2 regions of the Mesorhizobium sp. HAY1-8B genome follow, and region 2 is predicted to be linked to the other one. Evidence: predicted binding sites of a transcription regulator. Region 2 holds the regulator's gene; the other holds the start of a gene.
The links. The regulator PhoB, encoded in region 2, activates phosphate uptake and scavenging genes when phosphate is short. The targets are predictions, from matches to a motif close to TGTCATNNANCTGTCAT.
Positions count from the first base shown of each region.

Region 1: the regulator PhoB is predicted to act here: its motif matches at 3,299-3,315, upstream of olsB (l-ornithine N(alpha)-acyltransferase).

Region 1 covers NZ_CP200321.1:6,859,650-6,869,078, forward strand. The annotation lists gene acuI (acrylyl-CoA reductase (NADPH)) at 1-659, shown strand, start outside; gene AC1VON_RS33000 (PAS domain-containing hybrid sensor histidine kinase/response regulator) at 804-3,092, shown strand; gene olsB (l-ornithine N(alpha)-acyltransferase) at 3,367-4,254, shown strand; gene AC1VON_RS33010 (trimeric intracellular cation channel family protein) at 4,333-4,965, opposite strand; gene grpE (nucleotide exchange factor GrpE) at 5,081-5,713, opposite strand; gene AC1VON_RS33020 (hypothetical protein) at 5,941-6,141, shown strand; gene AC1VON_RS33025 (fatty acid desaturase) at 6,278-7,300, shown strand; gene AC1VON_RS33030 (DJ-1/PfpI family protein) at 7,427-8,047, opposite strand; gene AC1VON_RS33035 (GMC family oxidoreductase) at 8,231-9,429, opposite strand, start outside.
Region 2 covers NZ_CP200321.1:283,974-293,402, reverse strand. The annotation lists gene AC1VON_RS01435 (PAS domain-containing protein) at 1-371, shown strand, start outside; gene pstS (phosphate ABC transporter substrate-binding protein PstS) at 903-1,958, shown strand; gene pstC (phosphate ABC transporter permease subunit PstC) at 2,026-3,009, shown strand; gene pstA (phosphate ABC transporter permease PstA) at 3,013-3,864, shown strand; gene pstB (phosphate ABC transporter ATP-binding protein PstB) at 3,861-4,664, shown strand; gene phoU (phosphate signaling complex protein PhoU) at 4,691-5,398, shown strand; gene phoB (phosphate regulon transcriptional regulator PhoB) at 5,520-6,209, shown strand; gene AC1VON_RS01400 (hypothetical protein) at 6,218-6,418, opposite strand; gene AC1VON_RS01395 (ROK family protein) at 6,573-7,817, opposite strand; gene xylF (D-xylose ABC transporter substrate-binding protein) at 8,088-9,128, shown strand; gene AC1VON_RS01385 (sugar ABC transporter permease) at 9,272-9,429, shown strand, end outside.

The DNA.
Region 1 (9,429 bases), 6.6 Mb from region 2:
GCGACTGGCTGGTGCCGCTGCCGGATGGCATCAGCGCGCACGACGCGATGGCGGTCGGCACCGCCGGTTATACCGCCATGCTCTGCGTCGTGGCGCTGGAGCGGCACGGCATCCTTCCCGACCGCGGCCCGGTTGTGGTGACGGGTGCCGCTGGCGGCGTCGGTTCGGTCGCGGTCTCCATCCTGTCCAGCCTCGGTTACCATGTCATTGCATCGACCGGCCGCAATGCCGAAAGCCCTTATCTGATCAACCTCGGCGCCGCTGAGGTGATTTCGCGTGACGAGCTCAGCCAGCCCGCCAAGCCGCTGGCCAAGGAGCGCTGGGCCGGCGGCATCGATTCGGTCGGCAGCCATACGCTGGCCAACGTCCTGTCGATGACCTCCTATGGCGGCGCCGTGGCGGCCTGCGGCCTGGCCGGCGGCATGGATCTGCCGTCGAGCGTCGCCCCCTTCATCCTGCGCGGCGTCTCGCTGCTTGGCATCGATTCGGTGATGGCACCGAAGGCTGTGCGGCTGGAGGCCTGGCGGCGTATCGGCGCAGATCTCGACCTGGAGAAGCTCGCCAGCCTGTCCACGACTATCGGCTTCGACGGCATCATCGATGCCGCGCGTGACATCGTCGACGGCAAGATCCGCGGTCGCGTCGTCGTCGACATGTAGACCTGCCTGGCCGGTCGCAGGCAGCGGACGGAATTGCCATATCCGGTGGCAAATCCGCCGCTACCGGGGCAAAAACGCCCTATCCGCTAAAATTCGAACGATCCGCCGCAATTTTCCATAATCTCTGTCTGGCAAGGGTTTCGCATGATCGCGGAATCCGACAGCCAGCAGGCAAGCAAGGGCGACGACGTCGATGCGGTTGCCGCGCCGCCGGCGGCGCGGCGCTTTATCGCCGCGCCGCCGCTGGTGCCCGAGCAGCAATTGGCCAGGCGGGAAGGACTGCCGCTGCTCACCTTCGTTGCCATCGTGATACTGGCCGGCCTTGCGCATCTGACCGGGGCGCCGATCTTCATCAGCCTCGCATTGCTGGCAACCGGCCTCGCCGGCCTTGCGCTGCATCTGCATGCCAGACGCAGTGTCCATCGCACCGTGGTGCTGCTGGACGAGACCACCGCCCGTAGCCGCGCCGAGATCGAGACGCTGGCCGACCGCATGTGGGAAATGCAGGAAAGCGAGGAGCGCTTTCGCGGTCTCATCGACGCGCTTGGCGATCTCGTCATCCATCGCGATCGCGACGGCAATATCGTCTACGCCAACAAGGTGTTCGCCGATCTCGTCGAAGCGGATCATCGCGATCTTGCCGGCAAGACCCTGGCCGAACTCGGCATCGAGGTCGGCATCGTTCCCGATGCCGCCTTCTCCGATCACGAGTGCCTGAGCTCCACCGATGTCGCCATCCGCACGCCGGGCGGATCGCGCTGGTTCTCGTGGATCGAACTGTCGGTGCGCGACAAGGACAGCGGCGCGGTTTCGCATCGCGCCATCGCTCGCGACATCACAGCCCGCAAGCGCGCCGAATCCTCGCTGATCACCGCGCGCGAAAGAGCCGAATTCGCAAGCCAGGCGAAATCGCGCTTTCTCGCCACCGTCAGCCATGAAATCCGCACGCCGATGAACGGCATCATGGGCATGGCCAGGCTGCTCGCCGACACCAGCCTGTCGCCGGAGCAGCAGACCTATGTCGGCGCCATCTCGACCTCGGCCAGTGCCTTGCTCGCCCTGATCGAGGACCTGCTCGACTATTCCAAGATCGAGGCCGGTCGCTTCGATCCGGAACCGCAGCCGATGTCGGTGCGCGAGATCGCCGACAACATTATCGAATTGCTCGCCGCGCGCGCCTTCGCCAAGGATATCGGCCTCGGCTGTCACGTCGAGCCGGATGTCCCGCAGATGATCACCGCCGACCCGGGCCGGGTCAGGCAGGTGTTACTCAACCTCATCGGAAACGCCATCAAGTTCACCGACAGCGGCGGCGTGCTGGTCAGCATCGCGCGCGCCCGCACCGAGACCAGCGATCGCATCTGCTTCACCATCGCCGATACCGGTCCCGGCCTGCGCGACGAGGACATGGAGCGCATTTTCGAGGAGTTCGAGCAGGCGGACGGCACCTCGACGCGCACGCATGGCGGGGCGGGACTGGGACTTGCCATCTCCAAGCGCCTGGTGACTGCCATGGGCGGCACGATTTCGGTCTCCAGCCGGCTTGGCCAAGGGTCGGACTTCGTCTTCGAAATCCCGGCCACGGAAGCCACCGACGCGCCGCAGGGCCGGCAGGATGCGCTTGCCGGCAGGCATGCGGTGATCCTGTCCAGGAACGCCGTCGAGGCCGACGCCATCGCCCGCACCATCCGCGCCAACGGCGGTACGGCCGGTATCGCCGCCACCGTGGCGCAGGCCGCGTCCCTGGCCGACGGCTGTGACGTGCTCCTGGTCGACGCGGCCATGGAAGAGAGCGACGGGAGGCTGCTCAAGCGGCTGCGCCTAAGCGGCTTTTCCGATTGCGAAGCCGTCACGCTGATAGCGCCGACGGACCGCGGCATGCTTGGCGAGTTCCGCGCCAGTGGCTACGCGACGTTCCTTGCCCGGCCGGTGCGCGGAGGAACACTTTTGCGTGTCCTTTTGACCAGCCATGCACCGGCGCTTGCGCAGCCACAGCCGAAAAAGTGCCGCGCCCCGGCGCTTCGCACCCCGATTGACCGACAGCAGGGCCTGTCCGTGCTAATCGCCGAGGACAACGACATCAATGCCATGCTGGCCCGCGCCACGCTGTTGAAGGCAGGACACCGCGTCAAGGTGGTCGGCAATGGCAAGGCCGCCGTCGAGGCCGTCACCAGCGCCGGGCACAAGCATCGCTTCGACGTGGTGCTGATGGACCTGCACATGCCTGTCATGGATGGGCTGGACGCGATTGCCGCGATACGCCGCCATGAGGAGGAAACGTCGGTCCCGCCGGTGCCGATCATGGTGCTGTCGGCCGACAGCCAGGAAAAGACCCGCCATGCGGTGCTCGCCCACGGCGCCAGCGGCTTTGTCACCAAGCCGCTCGACCCCGATGCGCTGGTCAACGCCGTCGAGGGCCAGGTCGCCGCTTGAACCGGTTTTCTGGCGCGCGGCCAATGCATGTCAACCAAAAGTGACCCCTGGTTTCGCTGGGAGGACATGCATGGAAACAGGGAGCATGAAGCGCGTCGCCGCGCCCCGCGTGGACGCGATACGCTTCATGTCTTCTCATCTAACGTAGCCGGTTGACCGTTTTCGCCAGCCGACGAAGTATTGCCCGCGACGCCGTATCACGGTACTGTCACAATCCTGTTGCACCTACACCGTATCCCCGTGCCAAGAGGGATGGCTCGAAGGAGAATCACTCGTGCATACAGTTATGCCGGAATGTGACACTCGGCCGAACGCCAGCAGCGCCTTGCTTGCCGGACGTAATGTCGATTCCGTCATAAAAGGCGCAGCGCTCGGCCGTATCGGCAATCTCGAAGTGCGGCTTGCCCGCAACGAGGCCGAGATCGCGGCCGCGCAGGAAGTGCGCTATCGGGTCTTCTATGATGAGCTTGGCGCTAGGAAGGATCTGTTCCAGGCGCAGGACCGCCGTGACGCGGATCGGTTCGATCCGCTCTGCGATCATCTGCTTGTCTTCGACAACTCGATTTCCGGCCCCGAGCATCGCCGCATCGTCGGCACCTACCGGCTGCTGCGGCAAGAAATCGCGGCCGCTGCCGGAGGCTTTTATTCCGAAGGCGAATTCGAGCTGACCAAGCTCATCGCCCGCCACCCCGGCCAGCGTTTTCTCGAACTCGGCCGTTCCTGTGTTTTGCCTGAATACCGCTCGAAGCGCACCATCGAGGCGCTGTGGCAAGGCATCTGGGCCTACATCAATCACTACGAAATCGGCGTGATGACCGGCTGCGCTTCCTTCCACGGCACAGTGCCGGCCGCACACGCCGAGGCGCTCACCTATCTCGCCCATCACTGCCGCACCAACTCGGCCTGGGATGTGCGCGCGGTATCCGGGCGCTATTGCTCCATGGACCTGATGCCGATCGAGGCGGTCAGCGCCAAGGCGGCGATCGCGGCGATGCCGCCTCTGGTCAAGGGCTATCTGAGGGTCGGCGCCCGCATCGGCGACGGCTGCGTCGTCGACCGTGAATTCTCGACGGTTGACGTGTTCGTGGTTATGCCGGTCAAGGAGATCGGCGCCCGCTACGTCAACTACTATGGCGGAGAAGCGCAGCGTTTCGCGGCATAGCGAATAGCGAGAGCTACGCCGCAATCCTGCGGGCTGTCATCCCTATTGGCTGCTCCCTATTCTCTACTCGTTTCCTTTTCACGGAATATCCTCCGGCCGCCTTCCCGGCCGGCTCCTGTACGACGGAAACGACCAGCCAAAACGCAGCGCGCCACCGCGCACGGCAAGCGCCACGACAAAGCCGGCCAACCCCGAAACAATCTGCGGCAATCCGGCGACATCGCCCAGAGTGAAGATGGCGGCGCCGGCCAAGGCCGCCGTGACGTAGATTTCCGGCCGCAGCAGCACGGAAGGCTCACCGGCCAGGAGATCGCGCAATATGCCGCCAAAGGTCGCGGTCAGCATACCGGTGATGATCGAAACCACAGGCGAACCGGTGATTGCCAGGCCTCTCGCCGCGCCCATCACCGAAAAGGCGGCCAGCCCGATGGCGTCGAGCCACAGCAGCAGCTTGTAGCGGGATTCGACACGGTGCCCGGTGAAGAAGACCAAGACCGCAACGACAGCGCAGATGAGTACATAGTCACGATTTCCCACCCAGAAGACCGGCACATTGAGGATGAGGTCGCGAAACGTGCCGCCCCCAATGCCGGTGACGCTGGCCAGGAACAGGAAACCGATAATGTCGAGTTGCTTGCGCGACGCAGCCAACGCCCCGGTCGCCGCGAAAACGGCAACGCCGGCATAGTCGAGAAGGGCGATGGGATACATGGCTGAGGCAGTAGGGAGTAAGGGAATAGGGCACAGTATGTATTATAGATAACACGAAGCCAGACGATTGATACGGCCCCCCAGTGTTCCCTGCCCTACTGCTCTACGGCCTTTACTAAGCATCTTTCTCCGCCTGCTCATTCACCGGCCCCGGCTCGACCGGCGCCTCGGCGGCGATTTTCGGGCCGCCTTTGGCGACGCCGACCATGGCCGGGCGCAGCACCCGTTCGCCGATCGAATAGCCCGGCTGCACGACCTGGACCACCGTGTTGGCCGGAACGTCGGGATTGGGCACTTCGAACATTGCCTGGTGGAAATTGGGATCGAATTTCTCGCCTTCAGGCGCGAGTTTCTTGACCCCGTGCCGTTCCAGCGCCGACAGCATGGCGCGCTCGGTCAGGTCGACGCCTTCGATGAGCGCCTTGAAGCCGGCGTCACCTGACGCCTTGGCCTCGGCGGGAATGGCGTCCAGTGCGCGGCGCAGATTGTCCGACACCGACAGCATGTCGCGGGCGAAATTCGCAACCGCATAGGTGCGCGCGTCGTGCACGTCGCGTGCGGTGCGGCGGCGCAGATTCTCCATCTCGGCCGCGACGCGCAGCGCGCGGTCCTTGAGCTCTTCATTTTCCTTCAGCAGCCGCACAAGCGCTTCGTAATCGCCGTCGATACTGCCTTCAGTGCGCTTGGCATTGGCCTCTGCCGCCTCGACTTCACTGGGCGCGCGTTCGTCTTTTGCCTGGTCGCTCATCGCCGTTTCCCGTCATCTCGAATGGTATGGATTTTGTGCCCGATATCGAGGTTTGGCGGCCAAAAATCAAGGGGTAAGCCACCGGACCGGCCTGAACCGTGACCAATCGCATTACTTCGATTTTAATTCAAACTTTACCTTACCTGCCGGCTTCGCTTGCCACAGAGGCGTGATGCGGGAACCATTCCCTTGCTGGAGGAGTTTCGAAGCCGACACAGGATTTTGAAATGATGACTCGCGACAAGGCAGAAAAAGGAGAAAAGCTCGCCACCGAAGTCAGGCGCCAGTTCGGTGCCGAGGCGATGACACGCTTTCTGCGCACCTTGCCGGCTTTTCGCACCGAAGCCGACATTCCTAGCCGATTTAGCGAGTTGCTTGACCGGCTGGACCGGCTGGAGAGAAACAGCCTTGGTGGCGGCCGCCGATAGCCACCTGCCCCAGTCTCCCGGCGTTGCGGAATTTGAAAGAACCATGCCGGGATGGTATGTCGCGCGACAATTACACACAGTAATTTCGCGTGATTGTCATCTTGCGGGAGGGGAGCGCTTCCGTCTATGCTTCCTGATGAACATGATTTCCCCCGACGCGGCCGCCAACAGCAAGCGGGCCTGGCTGAAGATCCTGGCGCGCTACAAGAAGCCGGACCGGCGGCGCAGCGCCATCGAACTCGCGATCACCCTCATTCCTTTCGCCACGCTCTGGGCCATGTCCGCGGCCGCTTATGCCTACGGCCATTGGTGGGGGCTGATCCTGATCCTTCCGGCGGCCGGGTTCCTGGTGCGTATCTTCATGATCCAGCACGATTGCGGCCATGGCTCCTTCTTCGCCAACCGCTATGCTGACGACTGGATCGGCCGCGCGCTCGGCGTCCTGACGCTGACGCCCTACGATTGCTGGCGGCGCGCCCACGCGACCCATCATGCCAGCGCTGGCAATCTCGACGAGCGCGGCATGGGCGACATCCTGACGCTGACCGTTGCCGAATACCGCCGATTGTCCTGGCGCGGGCGCCTTGGCTATCGTCTCTATCGTCACCCGCTGGTGATGTTCGGTCTGGGACCGATCTGGCTGTTCATCTTTTCGCAGAGGCTGCCTGTCGGCATGATGCGCGGCGGCTTGACGCCCTGGGTATCATCCATGACCACCAATCTCGCCATCGCGCTTGCGGCGGCCCTGCTTATCTGGGCCTTCGGCCCCGGTGCGTTCCTGGTGGTCCATCTGCCGATCGTCGTTCTCGCCGGCTCGGCCGGCATCTGGCTGTTCTATGTCCAGCACCAGTTCGAGGAGACGGAATGGGCAAAGGATGACGATTGGGAATTCCAGCATGCCGCCCTGCATGGCTCGTCCTATTACGACCTGCCGCCGGTGCTGAACTGGTTCACCGGCAATATCGGCGTCCACCACGTCCATCACCTCTCAGCCAAGGTGCCGGGCTACCGACTGCAGGAAGTTTTGCGGGATTATCCGGAACTGCGCGGCATTGGCCGCGTCACGCTGCTCGACAGCCTGCGCTGCGTCAAACTGGCATTGTGGGACGAAAACCGCCGCAAACTGGTGTCGTTCCGTGAGGCCCGAGCCTCTGCCTAAACAATTCCAGGAAAGTGTGAAACGGTTTTCCCGTGGCCGCTTTCCCTTGGGAATAGCGTCAAAACCAGAAAATAGCCAGAAATAGCAGGACCGCCACGCGACGGCGCGCGGCGGTCGATTGCCTGATCAGGCTGCTTGGCGCTCGTCGCGCATCAGGATCTCGCCGTGGCGGATCTCGGTGCCCAGCACCTTCAAGCATTCGCGGATGAAGTTGGACAGGCCCGGCCAGCCCTTGGCTGAAACGAGATTGCCATCGACATGGGCACCGGTCGGCGCGACATCGATGTAAATGCCGCCGGCCAGCGTCACCTCCGGCTCACAATAGTGCAGTGCCGCGACTTCCCTGCCCCGCACCACACCGTCGACAGCAATCAGGATCTGCACGCCATGGCAGATGGTGAAGATCGGTTTGCCGGCCTCGTGGAAATGCCGCACCAGCGCCTGCACGCGCTTGTCGATGCGGATGTATTCGGGACCGCGTCCGCCCGCTGCGTAGACAGCATCGTACTTGGCCGGATCCACCTCGGAAAACGTCTTGTTGAGGATGTAGTCGTGGCCGGGCTTTTCCGTGTAGGTCTGGTGGCCCTCGAAGTCATGCAGCGAAGTCTTCAGCACATCGCCGGCCTTCTTGTCCGGACAGACGACATGCACGGTGTGGCCGACGGCATGCATGGCCTGTTCAAAGACGAAGATCTCATACTCCTCGCTGAACTCGCCAACGAGCATCAATATTTTCTTGCCAGCCATTCCCGGTTCCTCCCTTGTAGCCTTATTTATTTCGGGCCGCGAAATAATAGACTTATCCTAAGGGCAGGACGACAAAAGGAAAAGCGCAAATCGCACAATTGGTACGACCAATTTTCTTTCCCGGAGGCGGAGCGGCCCTTCATGGCGCACAAAAGCAGTATCACGGGTCGGGCAAGACCGGAGTCAAGCGGCTGCTCTGATCATATCCGCCGCTTTTTCAGCGATCATGATAGTCGGCGCGTTGGTGTTGCCGCCGATCAGCGTCGGCATCACCGAGGCGTCGACGACCCGCAACCCCTGTAGTCCGCGCACCCGCAATTGCGGATCGACCACCGCCATCTCGTCGACGCCCATCTTGCAAGAGCCGGCCGGGTGATAGATCGTGTCGGCGCGGGCACGGATGTGGGACATCAACTCCGCGTCGCTCGAAACACCGGCGGTGTAGATTTCCTTGTGGCGATATCTGGCCAGCGCCGGTGCCTCCAGGATACCGCGCATCATCCTGGCCCCCTTGAGCAAAAGCTCGGCGTCGCGTTCGTCCGAAAGAAAGCGCGGATCGATGCGCGGCGGTGCCATGGGATCATGAGTCGACAGCCCCACCTCACCGCGCGAATGCGGCCGCAGCACGCAGACATGGCAGGAAAAGCCATATCCCATATGCAGCTTGCGGCCATGATCATCGACGATCGCGATACAGAAATGCAGTTGCAGGTCGGGCCGTTCTATCGCCGGATCGGATTTGAGGAAGGCGCCGCCTTCGGCATAGGGCGTGGCGATCATCCCGCCCCCATCTTTCCGCCAGCGCAGAATGTGCCGCAGCAGGCCAGGTAGGCCGCGCAGGCCGATGCCCATCATGTCGGCATCCTTGGACGTCCAGCCCATGATGAAATCGAGGTGGTCTTGCAGGTTCTTGCCAACACCGGGCAGTTCATGGATGACCGGAATACCGTGCATGGCAAGCTCGGCAGCCGGGCCAATGCCCGACAGCAACAAGAGCTGAGGTGAACCGAAGGCGCCACCACAGACGATCACCTCGCGCCTGGCTTTCGCGACGGCTTCGCTCTTCCCCGCTCGATACCGCACGCCGGTGGCGCGCTTGCCGTCGAGGATGAGCGCCGTGGCATGCGCTCCAGTGATGACGGTAAGGTTCGACCTGTTCATGGCCGGCTGCAGATAGGCAGCGGCCGCCGAGCAGCGCTCGCCATTGCGGCGTTCGCCCCAGAATTGCGTCACCTGATAAAGTCCGGCACCTTCCTGTTCGACCCCGTTGAAATCATCGTTGCGGCGGATCTGGTTTTCGCCGCAGGCCTCGACAAAGGCCCGGGAGAGCGGGCGTGGCTCTTGCTGCTCGGCAACACGCAGCGGGCCGTCACCACCATGCA
Region 2 (9,429 bases):
ATGAGGTGAACCAGATGGTCTTCACCCAGATCCTTGGCGAAACCGGCTATGGTTTCGAGATCGTCGGCAATGGCCGCAAGGCGCTCGACGCCTTCGGCAAGCTCAATCCGTGCATGATCCTGATGGACGTCTCGATGCCGGAGATGAGCGGGCTCGAGGCGACCGCCGCGATCCGCCGGCTGGAGCAGGAAACCGACACGCATGTGCCGATCGTCGGCGTCACCGCGCATGCGCTCAAAGGCGATCGCGAGCGGTGCCTGGAGGCGGGCATGGACGACTATCTGCCCAAGCCGATCAGCCCCAGGGCCCTGCTGGAGAAGGTCGAGCGCTGGATCGGCGCCGGCCGCCAGGTCCAGCGCAACGCGGGATAGCATCGCGTTGCCTGTCCCGGGGATGTCAGAGGCAAGCCAAGGGAATCAATCGCGGATTTACCGCTACGCCCGCGTGCAATGACTATGGCGCGATCGCACCATATCTAAGGTGGCGCCCAGCCGAGACAATAGCAAAATCGAATTCCGCCCTTGCAGTTACGGGCGGGAGCAGCGACCGCCGGCAAAGAAGCAGCGTCAACCTACCCCAACGGACCTGTTTTTGGCGATGGCCCGGCCACGACACGCTCTGGCCTTGAGCAACGCGCTCCCGTCCGGATTTTCTTCCCCCGAGAAAGCCCCGTCGAATCCGGCGGCGGCTCCGGCTGGCGGATGGCCCAAGTCACTGATTCCGAGAGCAAACTCGGATCAGGCCGCGACCGCCCGATGCCACCGCCCTTGCCAGTGCCCGTGACGCGTTACCGGGCTGACACGAAACTGTCATGCGACTGTTATAATCGAAGGCTATTGGCCTCAGCGGGCGCCGGTTACGAATGGCGCCGAGAGACCATCTTCCGAACAGGAGCAGGCCACATGAGACATTTCATCCGCTCGGCGGCCGTTGCGATTGCAATGGCTACGGCGTCTACCTTCACCCTTTCCGCGGCAATGGCAGCTGACCTTTCCGGCGCCGGCTCGACATTCATCTACCCGGTGTTCGCCAAGTGGGCCGACACCTACAAGAAGGACACCGGCATCGGCCTCAACTACCAGTCGATCGGTTCGGGCGGCGGCATCAAGCAGGTCATCGCCAAGACCGTGACCTTCGGCGCCACGGACAAGCCGATGTCCGACGCCGACCTGGAAAAGAACGGCCTCGTGCAGTTCCCGATGGTGATGGGCGGCATCGTGCCGATCGTCAACCTCACCGGCGTCAAGCCGGGCGAACTCGTGCTCGACGGCAAGACGCTGGCCCAGATCTATCTCGGCGCCATCACCACCTGGGACGACGCCGCGATCAAGGCGCTGAACCCCACCCTCACCCTGCCGTCTACCGCGATCGCCGTCGTGCATCGTTCGGACGGTTCGGGCACCACCTTCAACTTCACCGACTACCTGGTGAAGCTCTCGCCCGACTGGAAGGACAAGGTCGGTTCCGACACCGCCGTCGAATGGCCGACGGGCGTTGGCGCCAAGGGCAGCGAAGGCGTTGCCAACACCGTCAAGCAGACCGACGGCGGCATCGGCTACGTCGAATACGCCTATGCGTCGCAGAACAACCTGTCCTATTCCAAAATGCTGAATGCTGCCGGCAAGGTCGTCGAGCCGTCGCTCGAATCCTTCGGTGCGGCAGCTTCGAATGCCGATTGGAAGGGTGCCAAGAACTTCAACGTCATCATCACCAACGAGCCGGGCGACACCACCTGGCCGATCGCGGCTTCCACCTGGGTTCTGATCCACAAGGCTCCGGACGACGCAGCCGCCACCGGCGACGCCCTGAAGTTCTTTGCCTGGGCCTACAAGGACGGCAAGGAAACCGCCAAGGCGCTCGACTATGTCTCGATCCCCGACAGCGTCGTCGACCTGATCAAGGCTTCGTGGAAGGCCGACATCCAGGCCGGCGGCAAGCCCGTCTACGCCGGCGAGTAACATCTTCCAAAGGAGCGCCGCGACCGTGGCGCTCCTTTCCCTTCAACCTGAAAGAGCCGAGCTTGACATGAGCGCTGTCCAGGAAGCCTTGCCAGCCGTCAGAGGTTCCCGCGATGCCATCGTTCGACGGTTCGCGCTGACCGACTCAATCTTCCACGCGACAACCCGCGCCGCCGCGATATTGGTGCTGGTCCTGCTTGGCGGGGTCGCGATCTCGCTGTTTGCCGGCTCCTGGCAAGCCCTGTCGACTTTCGGCTTTTCCTTCCTGACCAGCGAAAGCTGGAACCCGGTGACGGAGAAGTTCGGTGCTCTGGCCCCGATCTACGGCACCATCATCACCTCGGCGATCGCCATCCTGATCGCCGTGCCGCTCGGCATCGGCATCGCCATCTTCCTCACCGAGCTCTGCCCGCGCCCGCTTCGGCGCCCGATCGGCATGGCGGTGGAATTGCTGGCCGGCATCCCTTCGATCATCTACGGTATCTGGGGCCTGTTCGTGCTGGCACCGTTCCTGCAGACGGCCGTGCAGCCTTTCATCATCAGCGTGTTCCACGGTATTCCGGGCCTCAACAGCCTGTTCGCCGGCCCCCCTTATGGCATCGGCCTGCTGACCTCGGCGATGATCCTGGCCATCATGATCCTGCCTTTCATCACCTCGATCACCAAGGACGTGTTCGATACGGTGCCGTCTGTGCTGAAGGAATCGGCCTATGGGATCGGCTGCACGACCTGGGAGGTCACGCGCCGGGTCGTCATTCCCTACACGCGCATCGGCATCATGGGCGGCGTTATGCTGGCTCTCGGCCGCGCGCTTGGTGAAACAATGGCGGTGACCTTCGTCATCGGCAACGCCCACCGCATCAGCACTTCGCTGTTCGCGCCGGCAACGACCATCTCGGCGACCATCGCCAACGAATTCACCGAAGCCGTCGGCGATCTCTACACCTCCTCGCTGGTCGCGCTCGGCCTGATCCTGTTCGTTATCACCTTCCTGATCCTTGCCATCGCACGCTATATGCTGATGCGCATCGATGCCCGCACGGGAGCCTGACCGATGTCGATAGCCGCATCGCTTCACCACAGCCGCAAGCGCAAGAATGGCGTGATGATGACGCTGTGCGTCGTCGCCGCCGGCATCGGCTTGGCCTGGCTGGCGCTCATCCTCGGCGCTCTGCTCTACAAGGGCCTCGCGGGCGTCAATCTTTCGGTCTTCACGGAAATGACGCCGCCACCCGGCGACGCCGGCGGCCTGCTCAATGCCATCTACGGCAGCGTGGTGATGACGGTCATCGCCGTTATTGTCGGCACGCCGATCGGCGTGCTGGCGGGCACTTATATGGCCGAGTACGGCCGCTTCTCGAAGCTCACTACCGTGGTGCGCTTCATCAACGACATCCTTCTGTCGGCGCCATCGATCATCATCGGCCTGTTCGTCTATGAGCTGATGGTGCGGCCGATGGGGCATTTCTCGGCGATCGCCGGTGCCGTCGCGCTGGCCATCCTGGTCATCCCGGTCGTCGTGCGCACCACCGAGGACATGCTCAATCTGGTGCCGAACGCGTTGCGCGAAGCCGGCACCGCGATCGGCGCGCCGCGCTGGGTGGTCATCCGTTCGGTTGCCTATCGCGCGGCACTTTCGGGCATCGTCACCGGCATATTGCTGGCTATCGCCCGCATCTCCGGCGAGACCGCACCCCTTCTTTTCACGGCGCTGAACAACCAGTTCTGGTCCAGCAATCTCAACGCTCCGATGGCCAGCCTGCCAGTCACCATCTTCCAGTTCGCTCTCAGTCCCTACGAGGAATGGCAGCAGCTGGCCTGGACCGGCGCACTCATAATCACATTGACGGTTCTCGCGCTCAGCATCTTTGCGCGCAGCCTGACCGGACGCAGAGAGGACAAATGAGCCAGATGTTGTCTCCAGACATGACGATCGCCGCCGAGGCGGCGGCCAAGGCCAAGATCGAGGTCAAGAACCTCAACTTCTACTACGGCCAATCGAAGGCGCTGAAGGATATCACGCTGTCGCTGCCTGAGCGCAGCGTCACCGCCTTCATCGGCCCTTCCGGCTGCGGAAAGTCGACGCTGCTGCGCGTCTTCAACCGCATCTACGAACTCTACCCCAAGCAGACCGCCGAGGGCCAGGTGCTGCTCGACGGCCAGAACATTCTCGACCGCTCGCAGGACCTCAACCTGCTGCGCACCAAGATCGGCATGGTGTTCCAGAAGCCGACGCCGTTCCCGATGTCGATCTACGAGAACATCGCCTTTGGCGTCAGGCTCTATGAGAAGATCAGCAAGGCCGAGATGGACGGCCGTGTCGAGCAGGCGCTGAAGCGCGCCGCTTTGTGGACCGAGGTCAAGGACAAGCTCAATGCCAGCGGCCTCAGCCTGTCGGGCGGCCAGCAGCAGCGGCTGTGCATCGCCCGCACGGTGGCGGTGAAGCCGGAGGTCATCCTGCTCGATGAGCCGGCCTCCGCGCTCGATCCGCTGTCGACCGCCAAGATCGAGGAACTGATCGACGAGCTGCAGGCCGACTACACGATCGTCATCGTCACCCACAACATGCAGCAGGCGGCGCGCGTCTCGAAGCAGACCGCCTTCATGTATCTGGGCGAACTGGTCGAGTTCGACCGCACCGAGAAGATCTTCACGTCGCCTCGCGAGAAGCGCACGCAAGACTACATCACCGGCCGCTTCGGCTGATCGCACGCATTACGAGGACCAGGATCATGGCCGAACACACAGTCGCAGCCTTCGACGAGGATCTCGGACAGATCAGCAGGCTGATCAGCGACATGGGCGATCTCGCCGGCTCGATGGTCGGCGGCGCCACCAAGGCACTGCTGAATTCCGACAACGCGCTGGCACAGCGCGTGGTTTCCGACGACGCCATCATGGATGCGCGCCAGCGCGAACTCGACGATCGCGCCATCACGCTGATCGCCAAGCGCCAGCCGATGGCAGACGATCTGCGCCATGTCGTCGGGTCGATCCGCATGGCTGGCGACCTCGAACGCATTGGCGACCTTGCCAAGAACATCGCCAAGCGCGTCGGCACCGTCGGTCTCACCGCAACGCCGCGCGACCTGTCGCATTCCATCGACGCCATGGCGCAGCTGGTGCTGATCCAGGTGCAGGGCGTGATCGAGGAGTATGCGGCGCGCGATGCCGCCGCGCTTGCGAAGCTGCGCGCCGACGACGAACGCATCGACGTCAAATACACCTCGGTGTTCCGCGAGCTGCTGACCTACATGATGGAGGATCCGCGCAACATCACCGCTTGCACGCATCTGTTGTTCTGCGCCAAGAATCTCGAACGCATCGGCGACCATGTGACCAACATCGCCGAGAACGCGTACTATGTCCTGACCGGCACGCAACTGCCCGCCAACCGCCCCAAACAGGACGAGACGGCGATGTCGGCGCCGGCGGCTTGAGCGTTGGAGCGGTTCATCGTTTCGCGGAAACGCCGAACCGCTCTATCTCTTTGTTTCACGCAATTCAGGATGGAAAACCGTTACATATTTTTCCCGGGATTGCTTTAGAGGTGACCAGTCAATGATCGCACCACGCATCATGGTGGTGGAGGACGAGGAGCCGCTCGGCGTGCTCCTCCGCTACAATCTGGAATCGGAAGGCTATCAGGTCGAGGTGGTAACCCGCGGCGATGAAGCCGAAATCCGGCTGCAGGAAAACGTGCCCGATCTTCTGGTGCTCGACTGGATGGTGCCGGCGGTGTCCGGTATCGAACTCTGTCGCCGGCTAAGAATGCGGCCCGAGACCGAACGGCTGCCGATCATCATGCTGACGGCGCGCGGCGAGGAGAGCGACCGCGTGCGTGGCCTTTCGACCGGTGCCGACGATTATCTGGTCAAGCCGTTCTCGACGCCGGAATTCATGGCGCGCGTCAAGGCGCTGCTGCGCCGCGCCAAGCCCGAAGTGCTGTCCAGCGTGCTCAAGGTCGGCGACATCGTGCTCGACCGTGAATCGCATCGGGTCTACCGCAAGAAGAGCGAGATCCGGCTCGGGCCGACCGAATTCCGCCTTCTGGAATTCATGATGCGCCATCCCGGCCGCGTGTTCTCGCGCAGCCAGTTGCTCGACAATGTCTGGGGTGAGACGATTTATATCGACGAACGCACCGTGGACGTGCATGTCGGCCGCCTGCGCAAGGCGGTCAACAATGGCCGCATGCCCGACGTCATCCGCACCATCCGTGGGGCAGGCTACGCGATCCGCGAGGATTAAAGGAGCGCTCAGCCGGCGCGAGTGCGAAAGATAATAACGGCAAACATCAATACGCCCGCGAATACCAGCAAAGATGATGCCGCGACAACGGAAGTCCACGTGGCGAAACATTCCTCGCCTCGCGGAAATGGCCATTCAATTCGCCGTGCCGTTGCCATGTCGAGCGTGCTGTCGGGTTTGCGCATCTGCACCGGTGTCGAACTTTCCACTGTCTCCTGCGTCGGCGTCGCTCCGATCACACGGCATGGATGTCGCGATTGCCGAAGCCGTCGATGGCTTGGGACGCTCAGTCAAGCGGTTGAGACGCGCAGTCACGGCGCCCGGCCGTGCCTTTCCAGAAGTCCAAGGGGTTCCGCGCGGGTTTCAGGCAACGCTCTTTCCAGCACTCCCTCTTGCCTGCACGCCCGGCGCGAAGATCTCCTGATCGACGAAGGTCAGTGCGCGCATGGCGCAGCCCTCGCGGATCAGGGGGAGTTCGTTCGGTTCGGTGTCGAACGAAATCGATTTCGAGTGCTGGCCGCCGGCGGTCTGGGCGATCGCCTCGCGCAATGCCGGCTCGATCAGGTCGAAGGCGGCGGCGCTGACGCCGACCATGGCCACGGGTGCGGGATCGATCAGCGCGAACAGGCTGCCGAGGCCATAACCCAGTGCTTCGCCGGCCTTGCGATAGGCTTCGCGCTCGGGCCCGGCCCGTTCCCGTGCCGTCGTCGCCAGTGCCCGCATCTGCGTGTCGCTGACGTCGGCGACCGGTTCGGTGTCCTCGCCAAGCTGCCTGGCATTGCGCCAGATGGCGTAGTTGCCGGCATAGGCCTCGACGCAGCCGCGCCGCCCGCAGCGGCAGAGCGCGCCGCCTGGCCGATGGATCATGTGGCCGAACTCGCCACCCGACGAATGGGTGCCGGTGAACAGTTCGCCCTTCAGCACCAGGCCCATGCCGATGCCGTGCGACAAAAGGATGGCGATGAAGTCGTCGCGGTAGCGTTCGGGGTCGCGCCAGCGCAGCGCCACCGCCATCATGTTGCAGTCGTTCTCCATGGTGGCCGGGATGCCGAACTCGGCTTCCAGTATGTCGGCGAAGGCGATGTCGGTCTGCGGTGTGATCGGCGACCACAGCATGGCCCTGGCCTTGGTGTCGGTTATGCCCTGGATCGCCAGTGCGATGCGGGCGACGCTGCGCACGTCGATATCGGGATCCTCGAGGCGGCGCCGTACAATGGCGACGCATTCACCGATCAGCGCCTCGCGCGACATGGTCAGCGTGTCCAGCCGGCGCTGTTCCTCTGATATCACCTGGCCGGCATAGTCGATGACGGCGACGGACAGGAAATTCAGCGACAGCACGACGGTCATGATGGCCGCGGCCTCCGGGTTGAGGCCGAGGCCGACCTGTGGCCTGCCGCGTTTGAGCGTACCGGCCTCGCTCGGCTTGCCCTCGGCCAGGATGCCTTCGCCGATCAGGTCGGAAGAGATCGCCGATATGGTCGAATGGCTGAGGCCGGTGGTCGCGGCGATCTCGGTGCGCGAGGGTTGGCCGGCCCGGCGCACGGCCGCAATCACCATGGCGCGGTTGCGCCGGCGCAGATCGTCGTGGCGGATTCCGACCGACATACTTTCCCACATCCTCCCGGTCGCCGCGGTTCTTCCTGCCCCTCGAACACTGCCGGCAACTGGGGCAAATACTGGCAGAAGCGGCTGGTGCTGTCATTTATTTATTGCGGGGCTCGAAAAAAGTCCGCGACACCTCAAGATCCATCAGAATCGATGTTGACAGCGTTCCGACGATGGATCAGTATTTTTTTTGAGGCTCGAAAAAATAGAGCCTCTGTGCCGGCCTTTGGGTCAGTTTGGTCGCGCCATACGCGGCGCAGGGAGGATATCATGAAGAGATTCACGGCCGCCATCCTGGCGGGTGTCGCCATGTCGCTGACGCTTGCGTCGGTCGCGCAGGCGAAGGACAAGGTTATCGGCGTTTCGTGGTCGAACTTCCAGGAAGAGCGCTGGAAGACCGACGAGGCCGCTATGAAGAAGGCGATCGAGGCCGCCGGCGACAAGTACATTTCCGCCGATGCGCAGTCCAATCCCGGCAAGCAGCTTACCGATGTCGAGAGCCTGATCTCGCAGGGCGCCAATTCGCTGATCATCCTGGCGCAGGATGCTTCGGCGATCGGCCCGGCGGTGCAGAAGGCACTGGACGAAGGCATTCCGGTCGTCGGCTATGACCGCCTGATCGAGAACAAGGACGTCTTCTACCTGACCTTCGACAACAAGGAAGTCGGCCGCTTGCAGGCCAGCGCAGTGTTCAAGGTCAAGCCGGAAGGCAACTATGTCTTCATCAAGGGCTCGGGTGCCGATCCGAACGCCGATTTCCTGTTCTCGGGCTCGATGGAAGTGCTCAAGGCGGCCATCGACAGCGGCAAGATCAAGAATGTCGGCGAGGCCTATACGGACGGCTGGCTGCCCGCCAACGCCCAGAAGAACATGGAACAGTTCCTGACCGCCAACGACAACAAGGTCGATGCCGTGGTCGCCGCCAATGACGGCACCGCAGGCGGTGTCGTCGCGGCGCTGACGGCGCAAGGCCTTGCCGGCACCGTGCCGGTGTCGGGCCAGGACGGCGATCATGCCGCGCTGAACCGCATCGCGCTCGGCACCCAGACGGTGTCGGTGTGGAAGGACGCGCGCGAGCTCGGCAAGAATGCCGCCGAGATCGCCTCGCAGCTGGCTGACGGCAAGAAGATGACCGACATCGCCGGCGTGAAGGATTTCACGACCCCCGGCGGCAACACCGTCAAGTCGCTGTTCCTGACCCCTGTCGCCATCACCAAGGACAATCTCAATCTCGTCATCGATGCCGGCTGGATCAAGAAGGATGAAGTCTGCGCGGGCGTCGCCGCCGGCAGCGTCGCGGCCTGCAACTAGAACGGCGCAGCACGGTTCGTCATCGACGCCGCGGCCCAAAAGCCGCGGCGTTTTCTCAAAAAGATTTGTGTTTCCGCATCAGGCGGATAGCTTCTAGGCTGCGTTCCGGCTCCGCGCCGGATGGCCGGCCGGTGGGAGGAATCATGACCGACACGACGTCCAGCCCGCAGGCCGACACCGCGCGCGCGTCGGAGCTTGGCGCGGTCGCCCGGTTCCTGAAGGCAACCGAGATCGACACCCGCATGCTCGGCATGATCGGTGCCCTGTTGCTGATCTGGGTCGGGCTGCACGTGATTTCGAG